DNA from 4 places in the Streptomyces sp. NPDC046859 genome. Region 3 is predicted to be linked to each of the others. Evidence: riboswitches for the same ligand, from Rfam matches in the RefSeq annotation. Region 3 holds a riboswitch; each other region holds the start of a gene.
What was found. Region 3 has a riboswitch for cyclic di-AMP ahead of ABZ899_RS16400 (C40 family peptidase). Riboswitches for the same ligand answer to the same signal wherever they lie in the genome.
Positions count from the first base shown of each region.

Region 1: it holds a riboswitch for cyclic di-AMP, as region 3 does, so the genes downstream of both, ABZ899_RS04880 (transglycosylase family protein) here and ABZ899_RS16400 (C40 family peptidase) in region 3, are expected to answer to the same signal.
Region 2: it holds a riboswitch for cyclic di-AMP, as region 3 does, so the genes downstream of both, ABZ899_RS19720 (NlpC/P60 family protein) here and ABZ899_RS16400 (C40 family peptidase) in region 3, are expected to answer to the same signal.
Region 4: it holds a riboswitch for cyclic di-AMP, as region 3 does, so the genes downstream of both, ABZ899_RS15800 (C40 family peptidase) here and ABZ899_RS16400 (C40 family peptidase) in region 3, are expected to answer to the same signal.

Region 1 is NZ_JBEYXR010000003.1:88,605-95,977, forward strand. Features, by position in the region: gene ABZ899_RS04860 (Ppx/GppA phosphatase family protein) at 1-288, opposite strand, end outside; gene ABZ899_RS04865 (DUF501 domain-containing protein) at 285-818, opposite strand; gene ABZ899_RS04870 (septum formation initiator family protein) at 829-1,317, opposite strand; gene eno (phosphopyruvate hydratase) at 1,412-2,692, opposite strand; gene ABZ899_RS04880 (transglycosylase family protein) at 2,916-3,593, opposite strand; cyclic di-AMP (ydaO/yuaA leader) riboswitch at 3,598-3,790, opposite strand; gene ABZ899_RS04885 (transglycosylase family protein) at 4,000-4,998, opposite strand; gene ABZ899_RS04890 (cytochrome P450) at 5,142-6,437, opposite strand; gene ABZ899_RS04895 (nucleoside triphosphate pyrophosphohydrolase) at 6,464-7,373, opposite strand, start outside.
Region 2 is NZ_JBEYXR010000012.1:136,431-143,803, reverse strand. Features, by position in the region: gene ABZ899_RS19750 (PspC domain-containing protein) at 1-787, shown strand, start outside; gene ABZ899_RS19745 (response regulator transcription factor) at 784-1,503, shown strand; gene ABZ899_RS19740 (NlpC/P60 family protein) at 1,520-2,581, opposite strand; gene ABZ899_RS19735 (hypothetical protein) at 2,990-3,343, shown strand; gene ABZ899_RS19730 (tellurite resistance/C4-dicarboxylate transporter family protein) at 3,321-4,325, opposite strand; partial or broken gene ABZ899_RS19725 (MOSC domain-containing protein) at 4,446-4,898, opposite strand; gene ABZ899_RS19720 (NlpC/P60 family protein) at 4,931-6,082, opposite strand; cyclic di-AMP (ydaO/yuaA leader) riboswitch at 6,091-6,250, opposite strand; gene pcrA (DNA helicase PcrA) at 6,592-7,373, shown strand, end outside.
Region 3 is NZ_JBEYXR010000009.1:165,129-172,501, reverse strand. Features, by position in the region: gene bioB (biotin synthase BioB) at 1-99, opposite strand, end outside; gene ABZ899_RS16420 (8-amino-7-oxononanoate synthase) at 246-1,373, shown strand; gene ABZ899_RS16415 (DUF397 domain-containing protein) at 1,428-1,655, opposite strand; gene ABZ899_RS16410 (helix-turn-helix transcriptional regulator) at 1,665-2,531, opposite strand; gene ABZ899_RS16405 (ATP-binding protein) at 2,745-3,203, shown strand; gene ABZ899_RS16400 (C40 family peptidase) at 3,364-3,837, opposite strand; cyclic di-AMP (ydaO/yuaA leader) riboswitch at 3,841-4,048, opposite strand; gene ABZ899_RS16395 (hypothetical protein) at 4,387-4,680, opposite strand; gene ABZ899_RS16390 (ABC transporter permease) at 5,051-6,067, opposite strand; gene ABZ899_RS16385 (TetR/AcrR family transcriptional regulator) at 6,175-6,822, shown strand; gene ABZ899_RS16380 (urease subunit gamma) at 6,938-7,240, shown strand; gene ABZ899_RS16375 (urease subunit beta) at 7,249-7,373, shown strand, end outside.
Region 4 is NZ_JBEYXR010000009.1:34,641-42,013, forward strand. Features, by position in the region: gene paaC (1,2-phenylacetyl-CoA epoxidase subunit PaaC) at 1-6, opposite strand, end outside; gene paaB (1,2-phenylacetyl-CoA epoxidase subunit PaaB) at 17-310, opposite strand; gene paaA (1,2-phenylacetyl-CoA epoxidase subunit PaaA) at 307-1,284, opposite strand; cyclic di-AMP (ydaO/yuaA leader) riboswitch at 1,552-1,722, shown strand; gene ABZ899_RS15800 (C40 family peptidase) at 1,731-3,572, shown strand; gene tgmB (ATP-grasp ribosomal peptide maturase) at 3,675-4,634, opposite strand; gene tgmA (putative ATP-grasp-modified RiPP) at 4,650-4,841, opposite strand; gene ABZ899_RS15815 (MFS transporter) at 4,993-6,471, opposite strand; gene ABZ899_RS15820 (FAD-binding oxidoreductase) at 6,706-7,373, opposite strand, start outside.

The DNA of each region.
Region 1 (7,373 bases), on a different contig from region 3:
GCGGACGAACTCGTCGCGGTTCTCGGCGTCCCGGGACGCGGAAGTGGCGACGAAGCGCACCCGCTCGGCGCCGTGCTCCGCGATGACCGCCGCGTACTCGCGGCAGGCGGCGAAGGTGCGCTCCAGCGCCTCGGGCGCCAGTCGGCCCGTGCGGTCGACGCCCTGGCCGAGCCGCACGATCGTCATCCGCCGGTCCAGCTCGGCGAGTTCACCGGTGTCCGGGTGCACGTCGGCCACGAGGAGCCGGATGGAGTTGGTGCCGCAGTCGACGGCCGCGACCCGGGTCACCGGTCCTCCTCCTTCGCGGGAAGCGTCACGCAGGCGCCCTTGCGCCACCACTCCGGCAGCATCGCCAGGGCCTCGTCGCCCAGCGGGTTGACGCCGGGTCCGGCGGCCAGCGAGTGCGCCACCAGCACGTGCAGGCACTTCACGCGGTCGGGCATGCCGCCCGCGCTGGGGAAGCCCGTCAGCTCCTCGATCTCGTCCCGCCGCCGGATGTAGTCCTCGTGCGCCGCGCGGTACGCGGCGGCCAGCTCGGGGTCGCTCTCCAGACGCGCCGTCATCTCCTTCATCACGCCGTTGGCCTCCAGCGTGCCGATCGCCGACGACGCCTTCGGGCACGTCAGGTAGTACAGCGTCGGGAAGGGGGTGCCGTCGGGCAGCCGCGGGGCCGTCTCGACCACGTCCGGCTGACCGCAGGGGCACCGGTGCGCGATCGCGCGCAGCCCGCGCGGGGGGCGGCCGAGCTGCTGCTTGAATGCCTCGACGTCCGCGTCGGTGGGCTCGGTGCGCGGGGTGGGCGGCGGGGGCGTTTCCATGCCTGTCTTTCTATCGGTTCTGTTCACTGCGGGCGGCGTCGGCCTTGTCGACGCCCTCCCAGAGGTTCGTGTACCAGGGGCGGTGGGCCGCGCCCAGGTCGGTCCGCGACTGCTTGGCCGCGTCCGGGTCGACGACGATGTAGCCGGTCTCCCCGGGCATCACGTAGTGCAGGCGCAGCCGGATCTGCTGCTCGGCGTAGGCGTCGTCCTGCCAGCGGGCCTTGAGGTCGCGCAGCTCCTCGACGCGCCGGGCGGTCGCGGCCTTCTCGCGCTGGAGGTCGGCGATCTCGGCGCGCTGGGAGACGTACTGCCTTATCGGGTACGCCATGGCCACGACGAGGGTGCACACGACCAGGGCGAGCAGCGCGGCGCGTCCGGTGAGCCGGGAGCGCCGGGCCTGCCGCTTGGTCTGGGAGCGGTAGACACGGGCCGCCGTCTGCTCCCCGAGCAACCGGATCCTGGTCGCGGTGGAGAACCGGTCCCGGTCCCTCACGGCCATGTCCCGCCTCCCGTCTCAACGCGCGTACGTCCCCGCACACGGTACGGGACCGAGTACGGGGACGTACGTACGACGCTTCCTACGGGTGCGTGCCTCAGCCCTTGAAGCGCGGGAACGCGCTGCGGCCTGCGTACACCGCGGCGTCGTCGAGGATCTCCTCGATGCGCAGCAGCTGGTTGTACTTGGCGACGCGCTCGGAGCGGGCCGGGGCGCCGGTCTTGATCTGGCCGCAGTTGGTGGCGACGGCCAGGTCGGCGATGGTGACGTCCTCGGTCTCGCCGGAGCGGTGGGACATCATGCACTTGAAGCCGTTGCGCTGGGCCAGCTCGACGGCGTCCAGGGTCTCGGTGAGCGAGCCGATCTGGTTCACCTTCACGAGCAGCGCGTTGGCGGCGCCCTCCTCGATGCCGCGGGCGAGGCGCTCGGGGTTGGTGACGAACAGGTCGTCGCCGACGAGCTGGACCTTGTCACCGAGCTTGTCGGTGATGGTCTTCCAGCCCTCCCAGTCGTCCTCGAACAGCGGGTCCTCGATGGAGACGAGCGGGTACGCGTCGACGAGTTCCGCGTAGTACTCGGTCATCTCGGCCGCCGAGCGCTCCTTGCCCTCGAAGGTGTAGACGCCGTCCTTGTAGAACTCGGAGGCGGCCACGTCGAGGGCGAGGGCGATCTGCTCGCCGGGGGCGTAGCCGGCCTCGTTGATCGCCTCGAGGATGAGGTCGAGGGCCTCGCGGTTGGAGCCCAGGTTCGGGGCGAAGCCGCCCTCGTCGCCGAGGCCGGTGGCCAGGCCCTTGCTCTTCAGGACCTTCTTCAGCGTGTGGTAGACCTCGGCGCCCCAGCGCAGCGCCTCGGAGAAGGACTCCGCGCCGATCGGGGCGATCATGAACTCCTGGATGTCCACGTTGGAGTCGGCGTGCGAGCCGCCGTTCAGGATGTTCATCATCGGCACCGGCAGCAGGTGCGCGTTCGGGCCGCCCAGGTAGCGGAACAGCGGCAGGTCGCTGGCCTCGGAGGCGGCGTGGGCCACGGCGAGCGAGACGCCGAGGATGGCGTTGGCGCCGAGGGAGCTCTTGTTGTCGGTGGCGTCCAGGTCGAACATGGCCTGGTCGATCAGGCGCTGCTCGGTGGCGTCGTAGCCGACGAGCTCCGGGCCGATCTGCTCGATGACGGCGAGGACGGCCTTCTCGACACCCTTGCCGAGGTAGCGGTTGGGGTCACCGTCGCGCAGCTCGACGGCCTCGAAGGCGCCGGTGGAGGCGCCGGACGGGACGGCGGCACGACCCGTGCTGCCGTCGTCGAGGCCGACCTCGACCTCGACCGTGGGATTGCCTCGGGAGTCCAGGATTTCCCGGGCTACGACGACGTCGATGGACGGCACGAGCATCTCCTTCGTGATGTGAAGCCTGTACGCAGCCCGCGATGGGTGCTGCGAGACGAGCCTAACCGGCTCGGGGGCTTCGGCCAGCGGTCGACCGCTCTATGGACGGAACCGAGAGCGAATTGTTTCCGAACGGAACAAAGACCGGGCCCCTGCACGCACAGAACCCCGCCCCGGTGCGTACGGGGGAACGCGCACCGGGGCGGGGAGCCTGTGGGGGGTCCTACTTGAGGTGGAGCTGCTGACCCGGGTAGATCAGGTCGGCGTCCTGGACGATGTCCTTGTTCAGCTTGAAGAGCTTCTCCCAGCCGCCCTTGACGTCCTGGTCGGCGGCGATCGTGCTGAGGGTGTCGCCCTTGACGACCTTGTACTCGCCGTCGCCCTTCTTGACCTTCTTGCCGGTCGGGGTGGTGACGGTCTTGGTGCTCTTCTCGGCGGCCGGACGCTCGGCGGAGCGGGAGGCCGGCTTCTCCTCGGTGGAGCGGGTGCTCTGCTCGCCGCCGGTGGCGGAGGAGCCGTTGTAGGCCGCGCCCGACAGGCCGGTGCCGCAGTTCGGCCAGGCGCCCTTGCCCTGGCTGGCGAGGACCTTCTCGGCTATCGCGATCTGCTGGGCCTTGGTGGCCTGGTCGGCGGTGGAGGCGTACTGGGTGCCGCCATAGGCCGCCCAGGTCGAGGCGGAGAACTGCAGACCGCCGTAGTAGCCGTTGCCGGTGTTGATCGACCAGTTGCCGCCGGACTCGCACTGGGCGACGGCGTCCCACTCGGAGGCGGTGGCGGCCGAGGCGCTGCCGGCGGCCATCAGCGGGCCGGCGACGGCGGCGGCGCCGGTGACGCCGACGACGGCGATGGCGCGGGCCGCCTTGGACGGACGACGGTGCTTGCTCTTGCTGGAGAACAGCATGGAGAGATCCCCTCACCGACGCCTACGAGGTGAGCTGTCGGGTTCGGGCCGGTTGAGTTGCCCGGTCGCGCACCACTGGTGCGTGCTGCGCGACTTCACCCCAAGCCGGTTCCGGCCGTCCGGCCCCGAAGGGCCTCGACTTCCGGACCCGGCGCTTACCTTGGGTCCCCCGCTCCTGCCTACGGCGCTTGACGCGACGACTGTTCCCGTACGGCCGCCGGCAGGATTCGGCGTGACGGCTGACGGGGCTCGCTGTGGTGGCGAGCGATCACGACCGTAGACACGCCGCTCGGGGATTTTCAAAGACGATCACGGCTTCTGAGATCTATCTCTCAGTCCATTCAAAACGGACATTACCCACGAAAGCCGGGCGTGAACTGCCGCTTCATTTGGCCCTGTTCGGCCGCTATTCGGTGGGGACGTCCAGCGTCTGACCGGCGGAGATGCTGTTCGCGTCGGCACCGATGGCCGCCTTGTTCGCCTCGTACAGCGCGCGCCATCCGCCGTGGACGTCAAGGGAGTCGGCGATGGAGGCGAGCGTGTCGCCCGCACGGACCCGGTAGGAGGCGTGGCGGCCGGAGGAGCCGGCGGCGGCGTCCGCGGCCGCGGACTCCTTGGCGCTGGCGCCGCGGTGACGGCCGGAACCGGTCGGCACGTCCTCGATCGAGGCGGTGTCGACGAGACTCCAGGACCCCGCGCTCTGCCCGGAGTTGTCCCGGTTGCCGCTCTCGAACGTCTCCACGGGGGAGCTGTCCGGCGACTCCGAGACCGTCGCTCCGCCGGACGCGCCGGCCCTCTCGGACTTACCGGACTTATCGGCCTTGGAGGCCGAAGAGGGCGAAGAAGTGGAGCTGCCGGGTGATTCGGATGAGTCGTCCGCCGAAGCGCTCGGCGTGCCCGACGCGTCGCCGGAGGGGGCCGAATCGCCGGAGGAGTCAGAGGATTCGGATGAATCGAGCAAGCCGGACGACCCGGACACCTCGCTCGGGGAGTCCCCCGCGACCCCGGTGTCGAGGTCGATGGCTCCCGACTTCTTCGTGAGCCCGTTGAGCACGGCGCAGGTGCCCCAGGGACCCGTCCCGCGCTCAGCGAGGACGTCCTGCGCCACGGCGATCTGCTGGGAGCGGCTCGCCAGGTCCGGGCTGGCGGCGAAGTCGAGACCGCCGAACTTCTCCCAGTCCGCCTGGGTCAACTGGAGTCCGCCGTAGTGCCCGTTGCCCGTGTCCGCGCTCCAGGAGCCGCCGCTCTCGCAGTCGGCGACCTTGTCCCACACATTGCCGTCCGCCGCGCTCGCACCCGTGGCGCCGAGGAGCGGGATGGCGATGGCGGAGCCGGTCACACCGGCCGCGACGAGAAGAGCCGGAGCCTGGCGGGGGCGACGGTGACGACCGTTCCCGGAGAGCATGCGTGGACCTTTCGCGAGACAGCGCTGACCAAGGCGCGCAGAACCCGCGCGCCTTCGTTGATGGGTGAACGTATAGGCAGACGATCACTTGTCACAAGTTAATGCCGCGCAGATCACGTGAAGATCACAGAGGTGAGCGCGCGTCACGTTTGCGGAGCGGAACGGTCGCCTCCGACCGGGGTGAACTCCACCGGCAGGGTGCGCAGGCCCCGCATGATGAGCCCGCCACGCCACCTCAACTCGGCCGGGTCGGTGGCCAGTCGGAGGTCCGGGAGCCGGGTCAGGAGGGTGGCGAGGGCCGTCTGTCCCTCCAGCCGGGCCAGCGGCGCGCCGAGGCAGTAGTGGATGCCGTGGCCGTAGCCGAGGTGCTGGTTGTCACGCCGGCCGAGGTCGAGGACGTCGGGGTCGGCGAACCGCTCCGGGTCCCGGTCGGCGGCGGCCAGGACGACCAGGACGGGGTCCCCGGCCGCGATGTCCTGCCCGCCGATGGTCAGCGGCTCGGTGGCGAACCGCCAGGTGGCGAGCTCCACCGGCCCGTCGTAGCGCAGCAGTTCCTCGACGCCGGTCTCCAGCAGGGCGGTGTCGTGGGCGGCCAGGGACGCCTGGAGCCGGGCGCGCTGGGCGGGGTGGGTGAGCAGCGCGTAGGTGCCGTTCCCGATGAGGTTGACGGTGGTCTCGAAGCCGGCGAACAGCAGGATGAAGGCCATGGCGGCGGCCTCGTTCTCGGTGAGGTGCTCGCCGTGGTCGGAGGCGCGGATGAGACCGGAGATGAGGTCCTCGTCCGGGGTGGGCGCGTCGGGGAGGGCTTCGCGCTTGCGGTGGATCAGATCGGCCAGATATCCGCGCATCTTCTTCACGGACCGGGCGACCCCGCCGCGGGGCCCGCCCTGGTGCCGGATCATCATGCCCGCCCAGTCCCGGAAGTCGTCCTGGTCCTCGCGGGGGACGCCGAGCAGGTCGCAGATGGCGTAGATGGGCAGCGGGAAGGCGAACTCGTGGATGAGGTCGGCCTCCCCCTTCCCGGCGAACCCGTCGATGAGGTGGTCGGTCAGCTCCCGCACCCGGGGCGCGAACGCGGCGACGCGACGCGGGGTGAACGCCTTGCTGACCAGCCGCCGCAGCCGGGTGTGGTCCGGCGGGTCGATGTTCAGCAGATGCGTCATCAGCTCGGCCTTGCGCTCACCGGGGATGCCGGTCCGGCCCTTGGCGTGGGCCGGTTCGGCGTGGTGGGCCGGGTTCTTGGAGAGCCGGTTGTCGGCGAGCGTCTGCTTGGCGTCGGCGTACCGGGTGACCAGCCAGGCCTCCACTCCGCTGGGCAGCCGGGCGCGGTGCACGGGCGCGTGCTCGCGCAGCCACGCGTACGCCGGGTACGGATCGGTGGCGAACTCCCAGGTGAACAGCTCGGGAGCGGAGGCGGGGCAGCGGGGCTGGTCGGTCACGCCTCGACCGTATAGGCCGTACCGGCCTAGGCCGACACGCCCTCCGCGGCCCGGACCGCGTCCCGGTAGGCCCGGGCGGCGACCCGCAGGGCGGCCTCCGGGTCGACGCCCGCCTCCGCCGCCCGCACGGCCGTGGCGAGCAGGTCGTACCCGACGCCCTCCCCCGCCGGCAGCGGCACGTCCAGGCCGGCCGTGCGGACCCGGGACGCCAGCTTCGCCGCGAGGGCCAGGCCCGGCTGGCCGAGCGGGATGCCGTCGGTCACCGACTCCCGCCGCTTCTCCTCGGCCTTCGTCCGCAGCCAGTGCTCGCGGACCTCCTCGGGGGTCGTCGCGGTCGCGTCGCCGAAGACATGGGGGTGGCGGTGGATGAGCTTGGCCACGATGCCGCCGGCGACGTCGTCGACGGAGAAGGGGGCGTCGGGGTGCTCCTCGGCGATACGGGCGTGGAAGACGACCTGGAGCAGGACGTCGCCCAGTTCCTCGCGCAGCTCGTCGCGGTCGCCGTCCTCGATCGCCTCGACCAGTTCGTACGCCTCCTCGATGCCGTACTTGGCCAGGCCCTCGTGGGTCTGCCGGGAGGACCAGGGGCATTCGGCGCGGATGCGGTCCATGACCTGGACGAGGTCGAGGAGGCGGGCGCCGGGCAGGTCGTACGAGGCGGGCAGCAGTTCCAGCTCGGGCATCCGCACCCGGCCGGTGCCGGCCAGCCGGGCCAGGCCGTCGGTGAGCGCGGGCTCGCCCTCGCCGGTGGCGACGACCACGGCGGTCCGGCCGCCGGAGCACGCCTCGACCAGTTGCTCGGCGGTCGGGGCGGCCTCGTCGACGGTGATCCCGGCCTCGCGCAGATACGGCAGCTGCGGGTGCGCGCCGTCCGCGCACAGCACCCGGTCGGCCGTGCGCAGTGCCTGCCAGGCCGGCCAGGACAGCAGGCCGGGC
Region 2 (7,373 bases), on a different contig from region 3:
CCTGACCCTGCTGCGCGCCGCCGCCGGCGTCGTCCTCGTCACGACCGGCGTCTCCGGCATCTTCGTGCTCCAGGGCTCCGCCGCCCACCTCGGCTCCGTCCTCCAGGCCGCCCTCGCCGTGCTCGTGGGGATAACGCTCCTCGCGGGCCCGTACCTCGTGCGGATGACCCAGGACCTGTCCGAGGAACGGCTGATGCGCATCCGCGCCCAGGACCGCGCCGAGGTCGCCGCACACGTGCACGACTCGGTGCTGCACACCCTGACCCTGATCCAGCGCAACGCGGAGAACGCGAACGAGGTCCGCCGCCTCGCCCGCGCCCAGGAGCGCGACCTGCGCACCTGGCTGTACAAACCCGAGGGCACCGGCAAGGACGAGGCGGACGAACCGACACACCTCGCCGACGCCGTCCGGCGCAACGCGGCGGAGGTGGAGGACAAGCACGGCGTCCCCATCGAGGTCGTCGTCGTCGGCGACTGCCCCCTCGACGACAAGACCGCCGCACAGATGCAGGCCGCGCGCGAGGCGATGGTGAACGCCGCCAAGTACGGTGGCGAGGGCGGCGCCGTGCAGGTCTACGCGGAGGTGGAGGGCCGGACCGTCTTCGTCTCCGTCCGGGACCGCGGCCCGGGCTTCGACCTGGAGGCGATACCCGCCGACCGCATGGGCGTCAGAGAATCGATCATCGGCCGTATGGAGCGCAACGGCGGCACGGCCCGGCTGCGGGCGGTGCCCGGCGGAGGCACGGAGGTCGAGCTGGAGATGGAGAGGGCGGAGAAGACGTCATGAGTGACCCGACCGAGGTGAGCGAGCCCGTGGAGTCGACCGGGGGGAGCGCGGGCGAGCGGCGGGTGCGCGTGGTCCTCGTCGACGACCACCGCATGTTCCGCACCGGAGTCCAGGCCGAGATCGGCCGGACCGACGAGACCGGCGTCGAGGTCGTCGGTGAGGCCGCCGACGTCGACCAGGCGGTCACGGTCATCACCGCGACCCGTCCCGAGGTCGTCCTCCTGGACGTGCACCTGCCCGGCGGAGGAGGCGTCGAAGTGCTGCGGCGCTGCGCCCCGTTGATGGCGGACGCCGAGCGGCCCGTCCGCTTCCTCGCGCTCTCCGTCTCGGACGCCGCGGAGGACGTCATCGGTGTGATCCGGGGCGGTGCGCGCGGCTATGTCACCAAGACGATCACCGGCACCGACCTGGTCGACTCGATCTTCCGCGTCCAGGACGGCGACGCGGTCTTCTCGCCGCGCCTCGCCGGCTTCGTCCTGGACGCCTTCGCGTCGACGGACGCGCCGCCCGTCGACGAGGACCTGGACCGCCTCACCCAGCGCGAGCGGGAGGTTCTGCGGCTGATCGCGCGGGGGTACGCCTACAAGGAGATAGCCAAGCAGCTGTTCATCTCGGTGAAGACGGTCGAGTCCCATGTCTCGGCGGTGCTGCGCAAGCTCCAGCTGTCCAACCGGCACGAGCTGACCCGGTGGGCGACGGCACGGCGCCTGGTCTGACCCCTGCCCCGTCCGGTCACGCCACGCGGGTGGCCCCCGCGAACGGCATCTCGTCGATGGGGGCCACCCGCACCGGCGCGGACGGGTTGGGGGCGTGGATCATCTGCCCGTTGCCGATGTAGAGGCCGACGTGGCTGATGCCGGAGTAGAAGAACACCAGGTCCCCGGGGAGCAGTTCGGAGCGGGAGACCCTGCGGCCCGCGCCGATCTGGCTGTAGGTCGTCCGGGGCAGGGAGACATCGGCCGCGCGGTAGGCGGCCTGCGTCAGGCCCGAGCAGTCGAAGGCGTCGGGACCGGTCGCCCCCCAGACATAGGGGCTGCCGAGTTTGGTGTAGGCGTACGACACGGCGGCCGCCGCCCGTGCGTTCGGGGCCTGCGCCGCCGCCGACCCGGGTGCGGCGAGGGCGGTGCGGGCGCCGGAGGCCGAGCGGTCGGCGCGGCCGTCGAGCAGGGCGCGTTCGCCGCCGGTCAGCCGGGCCAGGTGCGCGCGGGCCGCGTCCAGCTTGCCGGTGATCGTCTTCTTGTGCCGCCGGAGTTCCGCCCGGCGTGATGTCAGTGACTTCAGTTCGACGCGTGCGGCGCCGCGCAGTTGCTCGATCTCGCGCAGCTGCCGGCGGACCTCGGCGACGGAGGCCGCCTGCCGGTTGCCGGCGCGCTCGGCGAACTCCGCGCCGTCGAGATAGCGGTCCGGGTCGGAGGAGAGCGCGAGCTGGAAGGCCGGGTCGAGGCCGCCGTCCCGGTACTGGGCCGCCGCCATCGATCCCAGGGCCTCGCGGGCCGCGTTCAGCTTCTGCGTCATGCGTGCGGCCTCGTCCTGCAGGGTGCGGATCCGCCGGCGGGCCGCCTCGGCCTTCTCCTGCGCGCCGTTGTACTTCTCGGTGGCGACCTCCGCCTCCTGGTACAGCTTGTCCACCTCCGCCTTGACCTGCGCCGGTGTCAGCTGCGGCTCCGCTTGTGCGGTCCCGTCGAACCCCGTCGCCGTCGCCGCGCCCGCCAGCGCGATCGTCCAGGCCGTCCGCGCCGTGCGGGCCGCGCCGCCGGGGGTCGTTCTCGAGCGGGGTCTGCGGTGCGCTGCCACGTGGACTGCACGTCCTTCCGTACGGGGGGACTCGCGCGTCCGGCGGCGACCCGCACAGGGGGAGCGGACCGCCGCCGGACCTTTCTCGGCGGTGGTGACCGACGGCCGCCCCTGGCCCGGGCGGCGGTGGGGAGCCGGTCACCTGGGGGAGGACGCTAAACCGCAATGTGTCGAGGCGGTAACGAGTTGTGCGGAAGTGCCGAGGAGAGGACCGGGCATGACCGTAAGTGAGCGCGACGCCGGGAGGGCCGCGTCTTGTTCACGCTGGGTGGTGACCGATGTGCGGGTTCGGCGGGTGAGGGGCGGCGCGGGGTGCTATGGGGCGCATATATGCACCGGCGCCGGGTCCGGATCCCGCCGCGCACCCGGTGACGGCGCCGGCCGGTGCGGTCGTTAGGCTCCGGCCCCATGGACGTACTCATCCACCTGTTCGTGGGCCTGCACATCGTCGGGATCGCCGCGCTGCTCGGCGGTTTCCTCACCCAGATGAAGGCGATGGGCCAGGGCACCGCCCGGTTCGTGCCCGCGATGCTGCACGGCGCGCTGACCATGCTGGTCACGGGGGTGATCCTGGTCGGTCTGAACCAGGCGGACGACCAGTCGGTCGACAACCTCAAGATCGGCGTGAAGCTGGCGCTGCTGGTCGTGATCCTCGGACTCGTCTATGTGAAGCGGGACGAGGAGAAGGTGGACCCGAAGCTGTTCGGCCTGGTGGGGCTGCTGACCCTGGCCAACATCTTCATCGCCGTGCTCTGGACGTGACGCCGGCCGGGGGACCGGCCGCGAGATGGTGGCGTACGGCGCCGGCGGCGACCGCGAGCCACACCGCCACCGCGATCCACAGCAGGACCTCGCCGGGACCCTCCAGCCACGGGACGTCCAGGGTGGCGGAGACGGAGAGCAGCGCCGCCGCCGACAGGCCCATCGAGAAGACGGTCGACCAGCGGCGTACGTCGTAGCGCGGCCTCGGCCGGGCGATCTCGGCGACGAGGAGGACGGCGTACCAGGCCATGTCCAGGGCGACCAGGGCGAAGGTCACCGTGCGCAGCACGTCGAAGTCGTCGTCGTTCCACAGATACAGGCCGGAGCCGTCGGCGGCGAGGAGCCGGGCACCGGCCAGGGCGGAGATCGCGAGCGCGCCGCCCGCGACCCAGTGGTCGCCGGGGCCGCGGACGACCTCCCGCCGGTCGAAGCGGGTCAGGGCCACGGCGTACAGGAGCAGGCCGAGCCAGAACAGCACCAGGGCCGCGTGCGCGAGCCAGGCCGCCTTCGCCGTGGCGGCCAGCGTGGCCGCGAGGACGGCGACCCCCTGGGTGGCGACGCAGCCGAGGAAGACGGACCCCGGCATCCTGTGACGCCAGTGGCGCACGACGACGTACAGCAGGCCCGGCCAGAGCGCGAAGGTGAGGGCCAGCAGCGCCTCGGCGAGGGTCTGCCGGCCCGCCACGGCGAGGCGGGTGCCCAGCACCGCGGTCGCGGCGACGGCGCAGAGCGAGGCCGGGGTGACCGCCTCCTTCAGCCACTCGGAGCGGTGCCACCGGAGCCGGGCCAGGAGGTCGCAGGCGAGGGCCGCCCAGGCGACGCACGCGAGGCCCAGGGCGATCCGGGAGAGGGTCGCGTGGCCCGTCTGGTGCAGGGCCACCGAGATGATGCCGGTGGCCATGACCGAGGCGCCGGTGGCGGGGGGACGGCGCGACCACCAGGCGGGCAGGGGGGATGCGGGCGGGGGCGTGGCGGCGGGCATGGGCCGATGCTAAGGAGCGCGTCGCCGGGGCGCGGGCGGGGGCGCGCGCGGGGGGTGGGTGAATCGACGGCCCGGGCGCGCGGGGATGCGGACTCGCCGACGCCCTCCCGCGGCCGTTCCTCAGACCCGGTCCAGCGGCCGGTGCGGCCCGTCCGGCAGCTCCACCTCGATCGCGCCGCCGGGACGCACCACACCGCCCGCCGAGACGACGCCCATGATTCCGGCCTTGCGCACGAGGCGGCCGGCCTCGTCGCGGTCCACCACCTGCTTGAGCAGCCCGTCCTGGAAGCGGTCGATCTGCAGGCACGGGTTCCGCAGCCCGGTGACCTCGACCACGGCCTCGGCGCCGATGCGCAGCAGCGTGCCCACCGCGAGTCCGAGCAGGTCCAGGCCGTGCGTGGTGACGTTCTCCCCGAGTTCGCCGGGCGCCACCCGGAACTTCGCCTCGGCGAGTTCGGCGAAGAGCTCCTCATGGATGAGGTGCACCTGGCGCAGGTTCGGCTGCGCGGGGTCCTGGGCGACGCGGGAGCGGTGCTTCACCGTCACCCCCGCGTGGACGTCCCCGTCCACTCCCGGACACGGCCCCCCTTCGTTCGCCCCGGCCCTCACGCCGGGCGGACCACACTGTGGATCGACGACTCGCCGTCGTAGTAGATCGACTCCTCGCGGACGTACGCGCCGGGCTTCGGGGCGTGGATCATCATGCCGTTGCCGACGTAGAGGCCCACGTGGGTGACGTCGTCGTAGAAGAAGACCAGGTCACCGGGCTGGGCGCTGGACAGCGGGACCGTCGTGCCGGCGCTGACCTGGTCGTAGGTGACGCGCGGGATGTCCACGCCGGCGGCCTTCCAGGCGGCCTGGGTGAGGCCGGAGCAGTCGTAGGAGCCGGGGCCGGTGGCGCCCCAGACGTACGGCTTGCCGATCTGGGTGCGGGCGAAGGCCAGCGCCTTCCCGGCCCTCGTGGCGTACGACCCGTCCGGGGCGGTGCTGCCCTGCTCCCGCTGATCCTGTTCCTGCTGCTGCGCGGCCTCCTCGCGGCGGCGCTCGGCCTGCGCCTGCTGCCGGGCCAGTTCCTCGGCCTTGCGGGCGGCCTCTTCCTGCTTGCGCTTCTCGATCGCGGCGAGGCGGGCCTTCTCCTGCGCGGTCAGCTCGGAGAGCAGCCGGCGCGCGTCCGCGAGCTTCTTCTGGACGGTGAACTTGGCGGTCCGCAGGTCCTTCTGCGACGCGGTGAGCGTCTCGAGGCTCCGGGTGGCCTCCTGCCGCTTCTTCATCGTCGCGGACTGATCGGTGAAGTACTCGTCCACCGACTGCTTCTGACGGCCCGTCATGCGGCTCATCAGCTGGGACTGGTCGAAGTAGTCCTGGGGGCTGTCCGCGAGGAGGAACGTCGCGGTGTCCGGGGCGGCGGCGCCGGTGCGGTACTGGGCGGCGGCGTTGCGGCCGAGCTCCTCGCGCGCGTCGTTGAGCTTCTGCGTGCGCCGGGCGACGTCGTCGAGGAGGGTGTCGACGCGCTTGCGCTGCTTGGTCGTCTTCTCCTTGGCCGCGTTGTACTTCTCGGTGGCCGACTCCGCCTGGCGGTAGAGGTCGTCGACCTTCTTCTCGACCTCTTCGAGGCTCGGCCTGTCGTCGGCGGACGGGTTCGCCTGGGCCGTCTGGGACAGCAGGGCCACGGAGGTGAGGGCCGCGGTGGCCAGCGCGGGGGTCCGTATGCCGGCCACGCGTGTTCCGGAGGGACGCGACTTGCGGTGCGACGCCAAGGGAGGCGACTCCTTCCATGCTCCGCCTACCGAGTTAGCTGTCGGGTTCGGGCGGGTGGTTCGGAAGGGTTGCCCTACGGCCGCTCCCGGGACGGGGAGTCGGGCCGATTCACCCCAAGTTCGGTGGGTCCCCGGCTCCGGATGCACCGGACTCGGCGGAGGCCGCACGGCCCGGCGTCGTTCGCCGGTGGGGGTCGTACGGCCTGCCCGGCACGGTAGCCAACCGGTGTGGCCGCTGTGAAGGTTGATGTGCGATATGCCCGATACATTTTCGTGACCTTGAGTCCGGGGCGCGGATGGAGGGGGGCGGCTCGGGCGGCCGATGCCGTTCTGAGGCATCCATGCCTCCTGTTCCCAATGGGCCGATACGCACTGCTCGGCGCCGGGCGGTGTGTGGCGTGATGGCATGACTTCGCACGGTGATCGGCGGGCCGCGCACCGCCCCGGATGGTGTGATGTTCTCCAGGCGGCAGCCGGTTGTCGGTGGGGCCGCCTAGACTCGGAGAGCGATGAGCAGCCTCTTTGACGACAGCTTCCTGGCGGACCTCCAGGCCCCACGGGCCCACGGGGAAGAGCACCCGCCACCGCCCGAGGACGATCACACTCCGGAGCCGCTTCCGGAGGATCTGTTCGGCGGGAAGTTCGACGTGCCGCCGGACCGCGACGCCTACTACCGCGACGGCGCCCCGCGCCCGGCCCTCGACGCCGCCGCGCTGCTGGAGGGGCTCAACGAGAACCAGCGCGCGGCCGTCGTCCACTCCGGCACCCCGCTGCTCATCGTGGCCGGGGCCGGGTCCGGCAAGACGCGCGTGCTCACGCACCGCATCGCCTACCTGCTCGCCGAGCGGAACGTGCATCCGGGCCAGATCCTGGCGATCACCTTCACCAACAAGGCCGCCGGCGAGATGAAGGAGCGCGTCGAGCAGCTCGTCGGACCGCGGGCGAACGCGATGTGGGTGATGACCTTCCACAGCGCCTGCGTCCGCATCCTGCGCCGGGAGAGCAAGAGGCTCGGGTTCACCTCCTCGTTCTCGATCTACGACGCCGCCGACAGCAAGCGGCTGATGGCGCTCGTCTGCCGGGACCTCGACCTCGACCCGAAGCGGTTCCCGCCCAAGTCGTTCAGCGCCAAGATCAGCAACCTGAAGAACGAGCTGATCGACGAGGAGGACTTCGCCGCCCAGGCCACCGACGGGTTCGAGAAGACCCTCGCCCAGGCGTACGCGCTGTACCAGTCGCGGCTGCGGGAGGCCAACGCCCTCGACTTCGACGACCTGATCATGACGACGGT
Region 3 (7,373 bases):
CAGGTCGTCGTCGGAAGTGGCGAGAACGGCGAGTGCTTCCTCGCGGGTCGGCAGCTCGCGCCGAAGCCCCTTGTCCACCAGCGTGTTCAGCAGGTCCATGGGAGGTGATCCTGACGTACGGAGGGGGCCCGAGCCAAGGTGAGTTTGCACAACCCTGTCGATTCGATGTGTGGGTATTGCCACACCGTGGGCGGCGGTCCCGGCCGCTAGTGTCTGTGCACTGCCTACAAAAGCCCGGAGGAGCCATGGCGTTCGGCTGGATCGACGAACAGGCGGACCAGCGCCGCCGCGCCGGCCTGGTACGGACCCTGCGCCCCCGCCCCGCCGACTCCCCGCTCCTCGACCTCGCGAGCAACGACTACCTGGGCCTGGCCCGGCACCCCGAGGTGGTCGAGGGCGCGGCGCGCGCCGCGCGGACGTGGGGCGGCGGCGCGACCGGCTCCCGGCTCGTCACCGGTACGACGGAACTGCACGCCGAGCTGGAGCAGGAACTGGCCGCCTTCTGCGGCTTCGAGGCGGCGCTCGTCTTCTCGTCCGGCTACGCGGCCAACCTCGCCGCCGTCACCGCGCTGGCACCGCACGGCTCGCTGATCGTCTCCGACGCGGGCAACCACGCCTCGCTCATCGACGGCTGCCGGCTGGCCCGCGGCACCACCCAGGTCGCCGCGCACGCCGACCCGGACGCCGTGCGCAAGGCGCTGCGCACGCACGACGGCCCCGCGGTGGTCGTCTCCGACACCGTCTTCTCGGTCGACGGCGACGCCGCCCCGCTGGCCGCCTACGCCGAGGCGTGCCGGGAGCACGGTGCCGGGCTGGTCGTGGACGACGCGCACGGCCTCGGCGTCCTCGGGGACGGCGGCCGGGGCGCTCCGCGCGCGGCCGGTCTCGCGGGCGCGGGGGACGTCGTCGTGACCGTCACGCTGTCCAAGTCGCTCGGCAGCCAGGGCGGTGCCGTGCTGGGCCCGGCCCGGGTGATCGACCACCTGGTCAACGCCGCCCGGACGTTCATCTTCGACACGGGGCTGGCCCCCGCGCCGGCGGGTGCCGCCCTGGCGGCCCTGCGGCTGCTGCGCCGTGAGCCGGAACGGGCGGCGCGGGCCCGCGCGGTGGCGGGCGAGCTGCACACCCGGCTGACGGCCGCGGGTCTGGAGGCGGTGCGTCCGGACGCCGCGGTCGTCTCCGTACGGGCGCCGTCCCCGGAGGGGGCCGTGCGGTGGGCGGCCGAGTGCCGTGCGGCGGGTCTCGCCGTGGGCTGCTTCCGTCCGCCTTCCGTACCGGACGGCATCTCACGGCTGCGGCTGACCGCCCGCGCGGACCTCTCCGAGGGACAGATCGAACGCGCTGTACGGGTCATCGGTACGACACGACCATGAGTCGGCGTGACACGGCCGGGCGGCACCGGAGCGGGCAGAAGTGATCAGGAACGATCAGGTCTGGAGCGCGGCCGTGAAACCCGACCAGCTCTCGAGGGAGAAGAGCAGCGCGGGTCCTGCCGGGTCCTTCGAGTCGCGCACGGCCAGCAGCCCGGTCCAGGGACCGGAGTGCGGCCGGGCCGTCTCGACGCAGTTGTTCGCGCCCGTGCTGTAGCTGCTGCGCAGCCAACGGGCGTCCGCCAGTTCGGTGCTCGACCTGAGGTTCCGAGGCAGTGCGGTCATGGTGCCTCCTTACGCGCCGCCACCTATCGCGGCGATGTGATCCAGCGATTCCTCGGGTGAAAGGGCGTGGAGCCGAAGGGTGTCGAAGGCCTCCGTGTAGGCCCGGAGGTCTTCTTTCCGTTCGAGATAGAGGCTACTCGTCAAGTGGTCGAGAACCACCACGTCCAGATCAGAAGTGCTCGAAAATGAGAAGATAACGAAAGGTCCGGTGATGCCGACATGCTCACCGGCCGTGAACGGCAGGACTTGCAGGCTCACTTGGGGCAGCCGCGCCGCCTCCAGCAGGCGCTCCATCTGGCGCCGCATCACCTCGGGGCCGCCGACCTCCCGGCGCAGCACCGCCTCGTCCAGCACGGCGCTGAGCCGCAGCGGTGGATCGGCCCGCAGCACCTCCTGCCGGGCCAGCCGGACCGCGACCAGCGCGTCGAGCCGGTCGTCGGCGCCGTCGTCCGTCCCGCCCGTCGCCGCCCGGGTCACCGCCCGCGCGTACTCGGGCGTCTGCAGCAGCCCCGGCACCACGGAGGTCTCCAGGGTGCGCATCGCGCTCGCCTGGGACTCCAGGCTGATGAAGTCCCGGTAGGTCGGCGGCAGGACCCCGCGGTAGGCGTGCCACCAGTGGTGCCGACCCGCCGCGTCGGAACCGGCCAGCGCCAGCAGCACCTCCCGCAGCCGGGCGTCCCGTACGCCGTAGGCGTCGAGCAGTAATCGCACATCGGCCGGTTTCACCCCGCTGGCGCCCGTCTCGATACGGCTCACCTTGGACTGGTGCCAGCCCACCAGGCGGGCCGCCTCACCACTGGTGAGCCCGGTCCCGGTGCGCAACGCACGCAGTTCCGCGCCCAGTTTCCGGCGGCGTACCGCCGGGCCGTGCTGCATGGGCAACTCCTTACTCCGACCGGGCCGCCCAAATACGGTCTGCCGTCGCAGAGTTCACCGCTTCGAGCGACAGATATATGCATATCTTGGTGGATCGGCACCCGTGACCGTCGCGGTGGTGGCAGTCTGGCGGCGAAGCACCAGTCCGGGACCGTACTCGAACCCTCCGCTCCGTGTCGGACTGCGGTCCCGTCGGAAAGGGACGACGTCGCCATGGCAGACCATCTGGAAGCATCCGTCACTCTGCCGAGCGATCCCGCCTCGGTCTCCGCGGCCCGGTCCTACGTCATCACCACGCTCGCCGAGTGGGGGCTGCCATCGGACACGGACGCGGCGGAGACCATCCGGCTCATCGTCTCCGAACTGACCACCAACGCCGTCCAGCACACCCTCGGGCAGTCGCCCACCTTCACGGTGGACCTCGAACTCGACCGCGACGAGCAGCTGCGCATCGGGGTGACCGACAGCCATCCGCGGTTCCCCAAACGGCTGCCGGCCGCCGTCCAGCAGGACAACGGCCGGGGCATGGTGATCATCCGCTGGCTGACCGCCGAGTGCGGCGGCCGAATGCAGGTGTGGCCGACCCGCGAGGGCGGCAAGACGGTCTCCATCGAGCTGCCGTGGACCGTACCGGCCTCGCCGGTCGCGGTCGCGACGCCGCAGGAGCCGTAGGAGCGCCGCGTGGCGCCGCAGGAGGCGCCGCGCGGCGCGTTCCGCCCCCGCCGGCCCCGGGAGGCCCCGGAGGCGCCGGAGGGCCCGGCCCGTGCCGGACGCCCTCCGCGCTCCGGGAGGGCGCCGGCGGGGGTGGGGGCGCCGTGGGCGCCCCGCGGGGTCACTTCACCCGGCCGTACCAGACGCTCCTCGTCCAGATCTTCTGCAGCCTGACCACGTCACCGCTCTTGGGGGAGTGCCAGATCTTGCCCTTACCGGCGTAGATGCCCACGTGGTAGACGTACGACCCCGAGTGGAAGAACACCAGGTCACCGGCCTTGCGATGCGAGGCGGAGATGTGGCGGGTCTTGTTGTACTGCTGGGCCGCCGTGCGGGGCAGCTTCTTGCCGGCCTTCTTGAACGAGTACAGCGTGAGCCCGGAGCAGTCGAACCGGTTCGGGCCGGTGGCGCCCCACTTGTACGGCGACCCCTTCTTCGAGGCGGCGATCCGAAGTGCCTTCGTCGCCGGTGTGGCGGCCTCCGCCTCCGAGGTGAGACCGGGCGCCACGATCGAGCCGCCCACCGCGGCGAGAGTGAGGGCCGAGGCCGTACCGGCCCTGGCCATGAGCGACGGGACACGATTGAGCGCAGTCATGCGCAACCCTTCGTCAGCCGCCTGTGAAGGATGACCTGTCGGATTCGGGCTGGCGAAGTTGCCCGGCCGCGTCGCGGCTTCACCCCAAGGGTTGCTCGATTCGAACGAACGTCCGTACCGGCGACCCGTCTTGCTCGGGTCCTCCACTCCTGCCGATCCACTCCTGTCGACCGGTCATCCGGGCGGCGGCAGGACTCGGCGTCCGCCCCGATCGCCCCGCCGCTGCGGCGGGGGCTTGTCGTCAGTCAGGGATCTTGGCGCACGGAAGAACGAAAATCCCAACGGAACCGGGGATTTGTGGTGTTACTCACCACTCACCCGTTCGGGTGGACGCTACTGCGTTCGAGGAAGTGGCCAGGTGCCCGACGAGCCCCGGACCAGCGGCGGAAGGCTCAAATCCGGCTGTGTGTCCCGCCCGTGACGCAAGCCGTACGAGCGCACGGAAGGAGTACGGAATACGCCGACGGGGGGTACGCCATTCGGTCCGTTTCGGCGTGGCGGCAGACGCGCGGCGGCGGGCCGCGGGTCCGGATCGCGGCTGTGGCGCCGTCAACTGTCGGAGCGCGGCGGCAGCGTGACGCGAGCCGTGCGGCGCTCCCCGTCCAGGACGCGCAGCGCACGCTCCAGCGTGCGGGCGTGCCGCTCCGTCTCGCCCCGACGGCGCGTCGGCGCCGGCGCGTCCCGGAGCGCGACCGCCTTGCCGACGAGCGCCCGGGCGGCGCGCAGGCCCCGGTAGATGTCGCCGTCCTTCGCCGGGTCGATACGGCCCAGCAGGTCCACGACCTCCAGGTGACGGTCGATCGGCTCCGCCTCCGCGCGCGTCGGCGCGGGAGGGGGCGGCAACTCGGGGTGGGCATCCTCCGGTCACCGCCCCTCGTCCGGGCGGTCGCGGCCGCGCGGTCCACCGGCCGGTACCACAGCGCCTCCTGGGCGTCGAAACACGGCCTCGCGCTCGGGATCGGCGGCCACCTGGGGGCGCGGCCGCGCAGGTCCGCGAGGTCGCGTCCGCTCCCCGCACACCAACGCTTCGGCCGCACGGCGGAGCACCGGGGGCCGAAGCCCACCTGAGGCCCCGGGTGGCCCCCCGGCGTGAAGGTCGGGCTGGGTCGCCCCCTGCCGCCTGTCGCGTCTCGGACGCGTCGAGGCCGTGCACCCCCGTCCGCTGCAGCGGGGGCGCACGGCCGGTTCGGTGGTTCCGCCGGCGCGGGCGGGGTCAGCCGGCGGGGGCGGGCCGGCGGGCCGGGGCAGGGCTCCTCGTGGTCGCGTTCGCCTTGAGGCGGGCGCCCAGCAGGACCGCGCCGAGGCCCAGTGCGGCCCACCAGGTCAGGGTGAGGGCGGGGCCGGCCGACGCGGCACCGTCGAAGAAGGACACCGAACGCAGCAGGGTCGTGCCCGCGCCCGGCGGCAGCCACTGGCCGATCGTCCCGACCGGCTCCGGCAGCATCCGCGGTGCCGACGACGCCCCGGAGAACGGGTTGCCGATGAGCATGACGGTGGCGGCCATCAGACCTGTGCCGGCCGGTCCGAGGAGGGCGCCGAGCCCGGCGACGGCGGCGCTGACGGCAAGGGTCATCAGGGTGAGCACCCCGCTCTCCGCCCACCAGTCACCCGTGAGGACACCCAGCCAGCTGTGCGCCAGCGTGGCCGCGAGCAGGCCGGTCAGGGCGGCCGTGCCCACGAGGGCGCCCGCGGCGCCCAGGCCGCGCAGCCCCAGCAGGGTGACCGCGGCACCCGCCGCGATGCCCGCGAGGGCGAGCGGCAGCACGCTGGAGCCCAGCGCCGCCCCGCGCGGGTCCTGATCGGGCGCCGGTACCACGTCGACGGTCTCCACCCGCGTCCCCTCGGCGGCCGCCTGCCCGGCCACCGCCTGCTGCAGCAGCTGGGCCACGGCCGGGCTCGCGGCGGACGCGGTCAGCAGTCGGGGGCCCTGGGGTGTCACGACGACCGCGCCGTACACGTCCCGGTCCTCGATGGCGTCGCGGGCGGCCGGCTCGTCGGCGTAGCGGTGCACCTCGAACGCGCCGTCGCGGGCGGACAGCTGCCGCTCCACCTGCGTCACGGCCGATGCGGGCCCTGCCACCCCGAGCGGGAGGTCGCGCGGCGCGGTGCGGGCGGCCGGCCAGGCGAACGCCCACAGGGCGAGGGCGGCCAGCACGGGGACGAGCACGACCACCGCGACCAGGCGCCGGGATGCGGCCTTCCTGGGCGGTGTGGCGGACGGCGAGGACATGGGATCTCCCGTGAATCTAAAAAGAAGGATCGTTCGTTTTTGGAGTTCCACCGTGCTCGCGGCGACCGGTGCTTGTCAAGAAGGAATGTTCGTTTTACGTTGAGGGCATGGCCCGCGTATCCCAGGAACACCTCGACGCGCGCCGCCGCCAGATCCTCGACGGCGCCGCGCTCTGCTTCGCCCGCAACGGCTTCCACGCCACCTCGATGCAGGACGTGCTCAAGGAGGTCGACCTCTCGGCGGGGGCCGTCTACCGCTACTTCACGGGCAAGGAGGAGCTGATCGGCGCGATCGTCGCCGAGGTGCTCGGCTCGGTCCGCGCGGCGTTCGAGGAGGCCGCGCGGCAGAGCCCGCCCCCACCGCCGGACGAGCTCCTCGCCCACGTCCTCGGCCGCACCCTCGCCGAGCGCGCGTCCCTGGTCGTCGACGGCAGGCCCGCCTTCCCCCGGCTCGTCATCCAGGTGTGGACGGAGACCCTGCGCAACGACGAGCTGGCCGCCGTCCTGCGGGAGGGCTACGGCTCGGTGCGCGGCGCCTGGGCGCGGATCGTCGAGGGCTACCAGGACGCCGGGATGATGCGGACGGACGTGGACCCGGACCACGTAGCCCGCACGATGATCGCCTCCGTGCTCGGCTTCATCGCCCAGCAGTCCCTGTTCGGACCCGCGCCCGTCGAGGTCCTGCAGCAGGGGCTGCGCGCCCTGATGAGCATGCGGGACGACGGCCCGGCCCCGGCCGGCCCCGCGCGGGGTTAACGCGCCCGAAACGCGGCCCAACTAGCCTGCCCACCCACGCCACCGGGCCCTCGCCCGACGGCGTCGGCAACCGGACCCCGCACGGTCCGGAGCGAGGACTGTGAGGTGGGACGCCGTGCAACTGACCCCGCACGAGCAGGAGAGGCTGCTCATCCACGTGGCGGCCGACGTCGCCGAGAGGCGCCGGGCCCGCGGGCTCCGGCTGAACCACCCCGAGGCCGTCGCCCTCATCACGGCGCACATCCTCGAGGGCGCCCGCGACGGCCGTACGGTCGCGGAGCTGATGTCCTCCGGCCGGACCCTGCTCACCAGGGACGACGTCATGGAGGGCATCGCCGAGATGATCCACGACGTCCAGGTCGAGGCGACCTTCCCCGACGGCACCAAGCTCGTCACCGTCCACGACCCGATCGTCTGAGGGCGGCCATGATTCCCGGAGAAGTCCTGTTCGCCGAGGGCCCGATCGCATACAACGAGGGCCGTGAGGTCACCCGGCTGACCGTCCTCAACGCCGCCGACCGGCCCGTCCAGGTCGGCTCCCACTACCACTT
Region 4 (7,373 bases), 130 kb from region 3:
ACTCATGCCCTCTCCTTCAGATGTGGGGGACGTCGTCGGGGATGTCGTAGAAGGTGGGGTGGCGGTAGACCTTGTCGGCGCTGGGCGCGAAGAACGGGTCCTTCTCGTCGCGGGTGGAGGCGGCGATGTGCTCGGAGCGCACGACCCAGATGCTGACGCCCTCGTTCCGCCGGGTGTACAGGTCGCGGGCGTGGGTCAGCGCCATCCGGTCGTCGGCGGCGTGCAGCGAGCCGACGTGGACGTGGTTCAGTCCGCGCTTGCCCCGGACGAACACCTCGTACAGCGGCCAGTCCTGCTTTCCGGTGCTCATGCCACCGCTCCCTTCTCCGCGCGGGCGGCCTGCTTGGCCGCGTGGGCAGTGGCCGCCTCCCGCACCCAGGCGCCCTCTTCGTGGGCGCTCCTGCGTCGTTCCACCCGCAGTGCGTTGCACGGGCCGTCACCCTTGATGACCCGCATCAGCTCGTCCCAGTCGGGCGTGCCGAAGTCGTGGTGGCCGCGCTCGGCGTTCCAGCGCAGCTCCGGGTCGGGCAGGGTGACGCCGAGCTTCTCGGCCTGCGGGACCGTCATGTCGACGAACCGCTGGCGCAGCTCGTCGTTGCTGTGCCGTTTGATCTTCCAGGCCATCGAGCGGGCGGAGTTGGGCGAGGAGTCGTCGGGCGGCCCGAACATCATCAGGGAGGGCCACCACCAGCGGTTCACAGCGTCCTGGACCATCTCCCGCTGGGCCTCGGTGCCGCGCATCATCGTCATCAGCAGCTCGTAGCCCTGCCGCTGGTGGAACGACTCCTCCTTGCAGATCCGCACCATCGCGCGCGCGTACGGGCCGTAGGAGCTGCGGCACAGCGGCACCTGGTTGCAGATCGCGGCGCCGTCCACGAACCAGCCGATGACGCCGACGTCGGCGAAGCTCGTCGTGGGGTAGTTGAAGATCGAGGAGTACTTCTGGCGGCCCTCGATGAGCCGGTCGGTCAGGTCGGCGCGGTCGGCGCCCAGGGTCTCGGCGGCCGAGTACAGGTACAGGCCGTGACCGGCCTCGTCCTGCACCTTCGCGAAGAGGATCGCCTTGCGGCGCAGCGAGGGCGCCTTGGTGATCCACTCACCCTCCGGCTGCATGCCGATGATCTCCGAGTGGGCGTGCTGCGCGATCTGCCGGATCAGCGTGTTGCGGTAGCCGTCCGGCATCCAGTCCCGCGGCTCGACGCGCTGGTCGCGCGCGATCGTCGCGTCGAAGTGCTCCTCAAGCGGCCCTTGTGGGGGCGCCTCGGTGGAGTGTGAGGTCGTCATCGCTCCCGCTTCCCAACCGACCATTCGTTCGGTGCCAGTGTGACGTGTTTCGCCGAGTGGAGCAAGACCCTTGAGACCAACGGCGTCACTACCCTGCGTGACCACGCGGGCGCGCCGTGACGCGAACCGACCCGATCGCAGCCACCGGCGTCGAAGGTCACAGAAACGTATCGGACATTTCGCACGTCAACCTTCACTGCAGGCACACAAGTTGGCTAAGTTATCGGCTCAGGACGCGCGTTGAACTCCGGCGGACCCCGTCGGGACGAGCGGCCTCCGCCGAATCGGCGTGCCCTGCGGGGCCGCGGAACCGGGGACCCAACCGAACCATGGGGTGAATCGACCCGAGGCCGTGACGGGCCGGGTCGTAGGGCACACCTTCCGACGCGAACGCCCGAACCCGTCAGCTAACTCGGTAGGCGGAGTACGGAAGGAGCACGTCGCCCATGGCGCCGGAACGCACCGGTATGCGCAACTCCGCGCTCGCCTCGGCAGCAGCCCTCACCTCGGTGGCCCTGCTCGGCCAGTCGGCCGGTGCCGCCCAGGCGGACGAGGGACCGAGCCGCGAGGAGGTCAGCCGGCGGGTCAGCTCGCTCTACGACCGGGCCGAGACCGACACCGGGACCTTCAACGCCACCCGCGCCTCGTCGACGGGACCGCGCAAGCGCGCGGGCGGCCCGGCGACCTCGGGGCGTGACGGTGACGGCGGCCGGGGCTCGGCCCCGCTCGACGAGGTGGCCCGGCAGTGGTTCGACGTCGCCCGGTCCAAGCTGGGCCCGACGGTTCCGGCCGTGCTGCCGAGGGACCGGATGCCGGAGCGGTCCGCCCCGGCCCGGTCCGCACGCCCGTCGGCCGGCGACGGCGCACGGGAGATATCCGGCCGCACCGCTTTGGAGCTGCCCGCCGGATCGTCCGCACCGGTCGCCGAGTTGACGGCCGGAACCGCCCGCTCGGCAGTCATGGGAGAACTCACCGCGGGTCCGGTCGCGGCGCTGCCCGCGGCGACCACGCCGGCCCTCGAATCCGGGGCGGCCCCGGCGCTGCCCGCCCCGGCCACCGCGGATCCGGAAGCGGCGCAGCGGTCCGTGCTGCGCGCGAGCAAGGAACGCAGCCTGCGCAAGCTGGCACAGGCGCGCGAACTGTTGTCCGCGCGCGCAGGCCGTACCACCCCGGCCCTGGAGGCCCCGCCGGCTGCCCCGGCATCGTTCCCGCCCGCGGCGCAGACCCGGTGGGACGCCCTGGAGGCGCAGAGCCCCGCCGATCTGACGACGGTCCCTCCGGGGACGACGGCTCTGCCCGCGCCGCCGGTGGACACCTTGTTCCCTGCCGCCCCTGGTCACCAGTCGACGCCGGCCATGGGGACGGCGAGTGCCCCGCAGGTGTTCGCCGCCCCGGACGCCGGGTTCGCCGGGGCCGGCCGGACCGGAAGCTTCCCCATGGTCGACCCGACCGGGAGTTTTCCCGCCGTGGCCCAGACCGGGAGCTACCCCGCGGTCGACCAGACCGGCGGCTTTCCCGCCGTCACCCAGACCGGGAGTTTTCCCGGCGTGGCCCAGACCGGGAGCTTCCCTGCGGTCGACCGAACCGGGAACTTCCCCGCGATCGACCAGACCGGCGGCTTCCCGGCCGTCACCCAGACCGGCGGCTTCCCGGCGGCGACCCAGACCGGCGGCTTTCCGGCAGCGGCCCAGACCGGCAGTTTTCCCGCGGTCGACCAGACCGGGAACTTCCCCGCGATCGACCAGACCGGCGGCTTTCCGGCAGCGGCCCAGACCGGGAGCTTCCCCGCCGTCGACCAGACCGGGAACTTCCCCGCGATCGACCAGACCGGCGGCTTCCCGGCCGTCACCCAGACCGGCGGCTTCCCGGCGGCCCCGCTGACCGGGAGCTTCCAGGCCGCCGCTCCGGCTCCCGCCCCCGTGGCGGTTCCGCAGGACACTCGGGCGCTGAGGGCGCTGGAGTTCGCCCGGGCCCAGGTCGGCAAGCCTTGTGTCTGGGGGACGACGGGACCGAACACCTTCGACGGGCCCGGGCTCACCCAGGCCGCCTGGAAGGCCGCCGGTATCGCGCTCCCCCGCACCGCCCAGGAGCAGGCCACCGCCGGGCAGGGCGTCGCCCTGACCCAGCTGGAGCCCGGCGACCTGGTCCTGTACCACGCCGGCCATGTCGGCATCTACTCCGGGAACGGCATGATGATCCACGCCCCGGGCCCCGGCACCGTCATCCGCGAGGAGTCCATCGAGTACGCCGGAGAGGCCGCGATCCACAGCGCGATCCGGCCCGCCTGAGACGACGTCACCCCGGCGCCGTACGACGACCGCCCCGCCACCGCCGGGTGGGGCGGAGCGGGGCGGGTCCGTCCGGGACGCCTTCGGCGGTCGTCCGGGGGGTCAGTGGCGGCCTTCCGGGCCGCGCCGGTCGGGCCGGCGCTGCAGGGCGAGCCAGTCGGCGACCGCGGCCGCGATCGGCTGCCCGGTCTCCAGCTCGACGAAGCCGAACTGGCCTCCCTGGTTGCACTCCAGGAACCACCAGATGCCGTCTTTGTCCTCCGCGAAGTCGAAGGCGGCGTACGCCAGTCCGGCAAGAGTGACGTACTCGTGCACCGCCTTGCCGATGCGGTCCGGCACCGGGACCGGCTCCCAGGGGTGTCCGGTGTCGCCGTACCGTCCGTCGATCTGGTCGGGTTCGGCCGTCTTGCGCGCGGCGAACAGTCTGGTGCCGACGCAGGTCAGCCGGATGTCCGCCTCCTTGGGGACGTACCGCTGGAGCAGGGCCGGCCCGGCCGCGACGGCGGAGAAGTCCGCGTCGGGGCCGACCAAGGTGGTGGGCAGGGCCAGGGGCGGCTCACCGGGCGGCGGTCCGGAGGCGGACTTCACCACGACCTCCTTGTGCTGCTCGACGAACGCGCGCGCCAGCCGCGGGGCCGTCGTGAACACCGTGGGCGGCACGGCGAATCCGCTGAGGTGGCCGAGCCTCAGCTGCCAGGGCTTGAGGCGGGCCTGGTCCGCGTTGCGGGGATGGTTCATCCATCGGGCGGCGGCCGAGTGCAGCATGCCGTACAGCGCCTGCCGGGTCTCGGCGGTCAGCCAGGGCGAGGGGTCCGGCGCGTGGGCGGCCGGTTCTCCGGGCCTGCGCACCCAGATGGAGCGCAGTCCTCCCATCGACAGCACGTGCCCGTTGACCGACAGATGCCCGTCGAAGTCACCGTGGGCGTAGTCCGCGGACAGCACGGCCTTGCCGGGCAGGTCGGCGGGGTCCAGCCGCAGCACGGGCGTCCCCGTCGCGTGCAGTTCGTTCACCACCATGTCGGCGGTCACGTCCTCCTCGGACGTGAGGATCAGTACCGTCATGCGCCGGCCGGTTCGTCAGTCGTCGAAGTGGGTGGCGGAACCGGCCGTCGACGTCGTCGTGCCGGCGGCGAGCAGGAGATCCGGGTCACTGACGGCCGGTCGCCCGTCGGGCAGCATGTTCAACTGCCGGGCCGGGTCGAAGTGATACGGCGTCACCGTTTGGTCCGCGCCTCTGGGGAGGGCGTAGTTCAGGGTGAAAGGTCGCATCGAAACCTCCGCGGTCGCGTGATGCCTGCACTACCGTCCCTTACGCGCCTGTTGTGTAATGCATTCACTACGTGCTGCCACATGGGGGTGAACGTCGTCACACCGGTCGGGGTGGTGCGCAGGCTCTGTCGAGGGCACTCCGCGTGACGGTCTATGCCGCGGGCACGCCACCGCCCCGGAGGCGTTCGAGGTCCGAGGGGCGCACCTGGATGACGAGCAGGGCGATGACCGCGGCGATCGCGGTGAAGATCGCGGCCGTGATGAAGGCGGCGGAGACACCCGCGGTCAGGATCTCGCCGGCGAACGGTGCCGGGAGCTGTCCGGTGCGTTCGAAGCGCAGCCGTTCCAGCGGGGTGGCCTGGGCCAGGAAAGCCGGGATCTGTTTGTCGGCCTCGTTGTTGCTGGCCGTTCCGTACATGGTGACCAGGATGGACAGGCCCAGCGAGCCGCCCACCTGCTGGGTGGCGTTGAGAAGCCCGGAGGCGGCACCGGTCTCCTCGGGCGTCACGTCGGACAGCGCCATCAGCGTGAGGGAGACGAACTCCATGCCCATACCGAGGCTGAAGACGAGCATGGGCCCGAGGACGCTGCCCAGATAGGTCGAATGGACGTCGGTCAGGGTCAGCCAGGCCAGCCCGGCGGCAGCGAGGATCGCCCCCGTCACCATGAACGGTTTGGGACCGTACCTGGGCAGAAGCCGGGAGGCGATCCCGGCGCCGACCGCGATGACGGCGCTCACCGGGAGGAAGGCCAACCCGGCCTGGAGCGGGCTGAAGCCGAGCACGTTCTGCACGAACAGCGTCAGGAAGAAGAACATCCCGAAGATCGCGGCGGCGAGGCTCAGCATGATGCCGTAGGTGCCCGCGCGGTTGCGGTCGGCGAACATGTGCAGGGGGGTGATCGGCTGTCTGGAGCGCTGCTCGACCAGGACGAACAGCAGCAGGAAGACGACGGCCGCCCCGAACGCGCCGAGGGTCAACGCGTCCCGCCAGCCGTCCTGTGCGGCGCGGATGAAGCCGTAGACGAGAAGCACCATGCCGATGGTGGAGGTCGCCGCACCCAGGATGTCGAAGTGCCCGGCGTGCCGCTCGGACTCCCGGATCCAGCGGGGCGTGGCGAGCACGATGAGCAGACCGATGGGCACGTTGACGAACAGCACCCAGCGCCAGTTGAGCCACTCCACGAGCATGCCGCCGGCGAGCAGCCCGATCGCGCCGCCGCCCGCCGAGACCGCCGCGAAGACACCGAATGCCCGGTTGCGTTGCGGCCCTTCGGGGAAGGTCGTGCTGATCAGCGCCAGCGAGGTCGGGGAGGCGATGGCACCGCCGACGCCCTGGAGCGCGCGGGCGCCGAGGAGTTGCCACTCGTTCTGGGAGAGCCCGCCGAGCAGCGAGGCCAGGACGAAGAGCAGCACACCGAAGACGAACACCCGCCGCCGGCCCAGGATGTCGCCCATCCTGCCGCCGAGGAGGAGGAGTCCGCCGAAGGTGAGCGTGTAGGCGTTGACCACCCAGGACAGGCTCGTCGTCGAGAAGTCGAGCGACCGCTGGATGTCCGGGAGGGCTATGTTCACGATGGTGATGTCGAGCACCACCATCAGCTGACAGGAGGCGATCACGAGCAGTGCCATGGCGTTGCCGCGGCCCTTGCTCCGCTGCGTGTCCTGCGGGGTGGTCCGTGCTCGGGGTGTCGGCTCCGAATAGCTCATCGCATCGCCGGGGGCGGGGGTTCGGGGGCCGGGTCGGAATCGGACAGGCTGCCCGCCACCACTCGACCGTACGCCGGTGCCGTACGGCCCTCCAGTCGATCACGGGCCGGGCGGATCAGTCCGTTCGGCTCGGCGCGGGTGGCGATCGGGGCGTGATCAGGCGGCCGCCGGGGGGATGTTCTGGTTGGCGTGGAAGAAGTTGTCCGGGTCGTAGGCGCGCTTGACGTCGGTGAGCCGGTCGTAGTGCTCGCGGTAGGTCGTCCGGACGCGGTCCGTGTCCTCACCCTCGCCGATGAAGTTGATGTACGAGCCGCCCATCGAGAACGGGTGCAGATCGCTCTGGTACGCGACCGCCCACTCGCGGATGGCCCCGGCGTTGGCGGGGTCGGGGTCGACGCCCGCGATCACCGCGGACCACACGGCGTCCCGGTAGGCCCAGGCCGTGTCGTCGGGCCCGAGTTGGTGGGCGGCGGCATCCACCGGATACAGATGCATCAGAGACAGCGGGGTGGGGAGGTTCTCCCCGTACTTGTGGTGCACGTCGACGGCGGAGTCGCTGATCGTGTCGAAGAAGTCGCCACGCCAGTACCACTGGTAGCCCTTCGGGATCAGCTCGTCGAACATGCCCTGGAGGGCCGGGTAGGGCATGGGGGCGCTGAAGTGGAAGGCGGGCGGAGCGGGGTCGTTCACGGCGGCCAGCATCCGCTCCAGGCGGTCGCCCTCCGGATCGCCGGTGTAGCACCAGACGACGCCGCACATCTTCTCACCGTGGATCGTCTCGGGGAACGGGGGGCCGGGCGGGATGCTGAACAGGGTGAAGAACC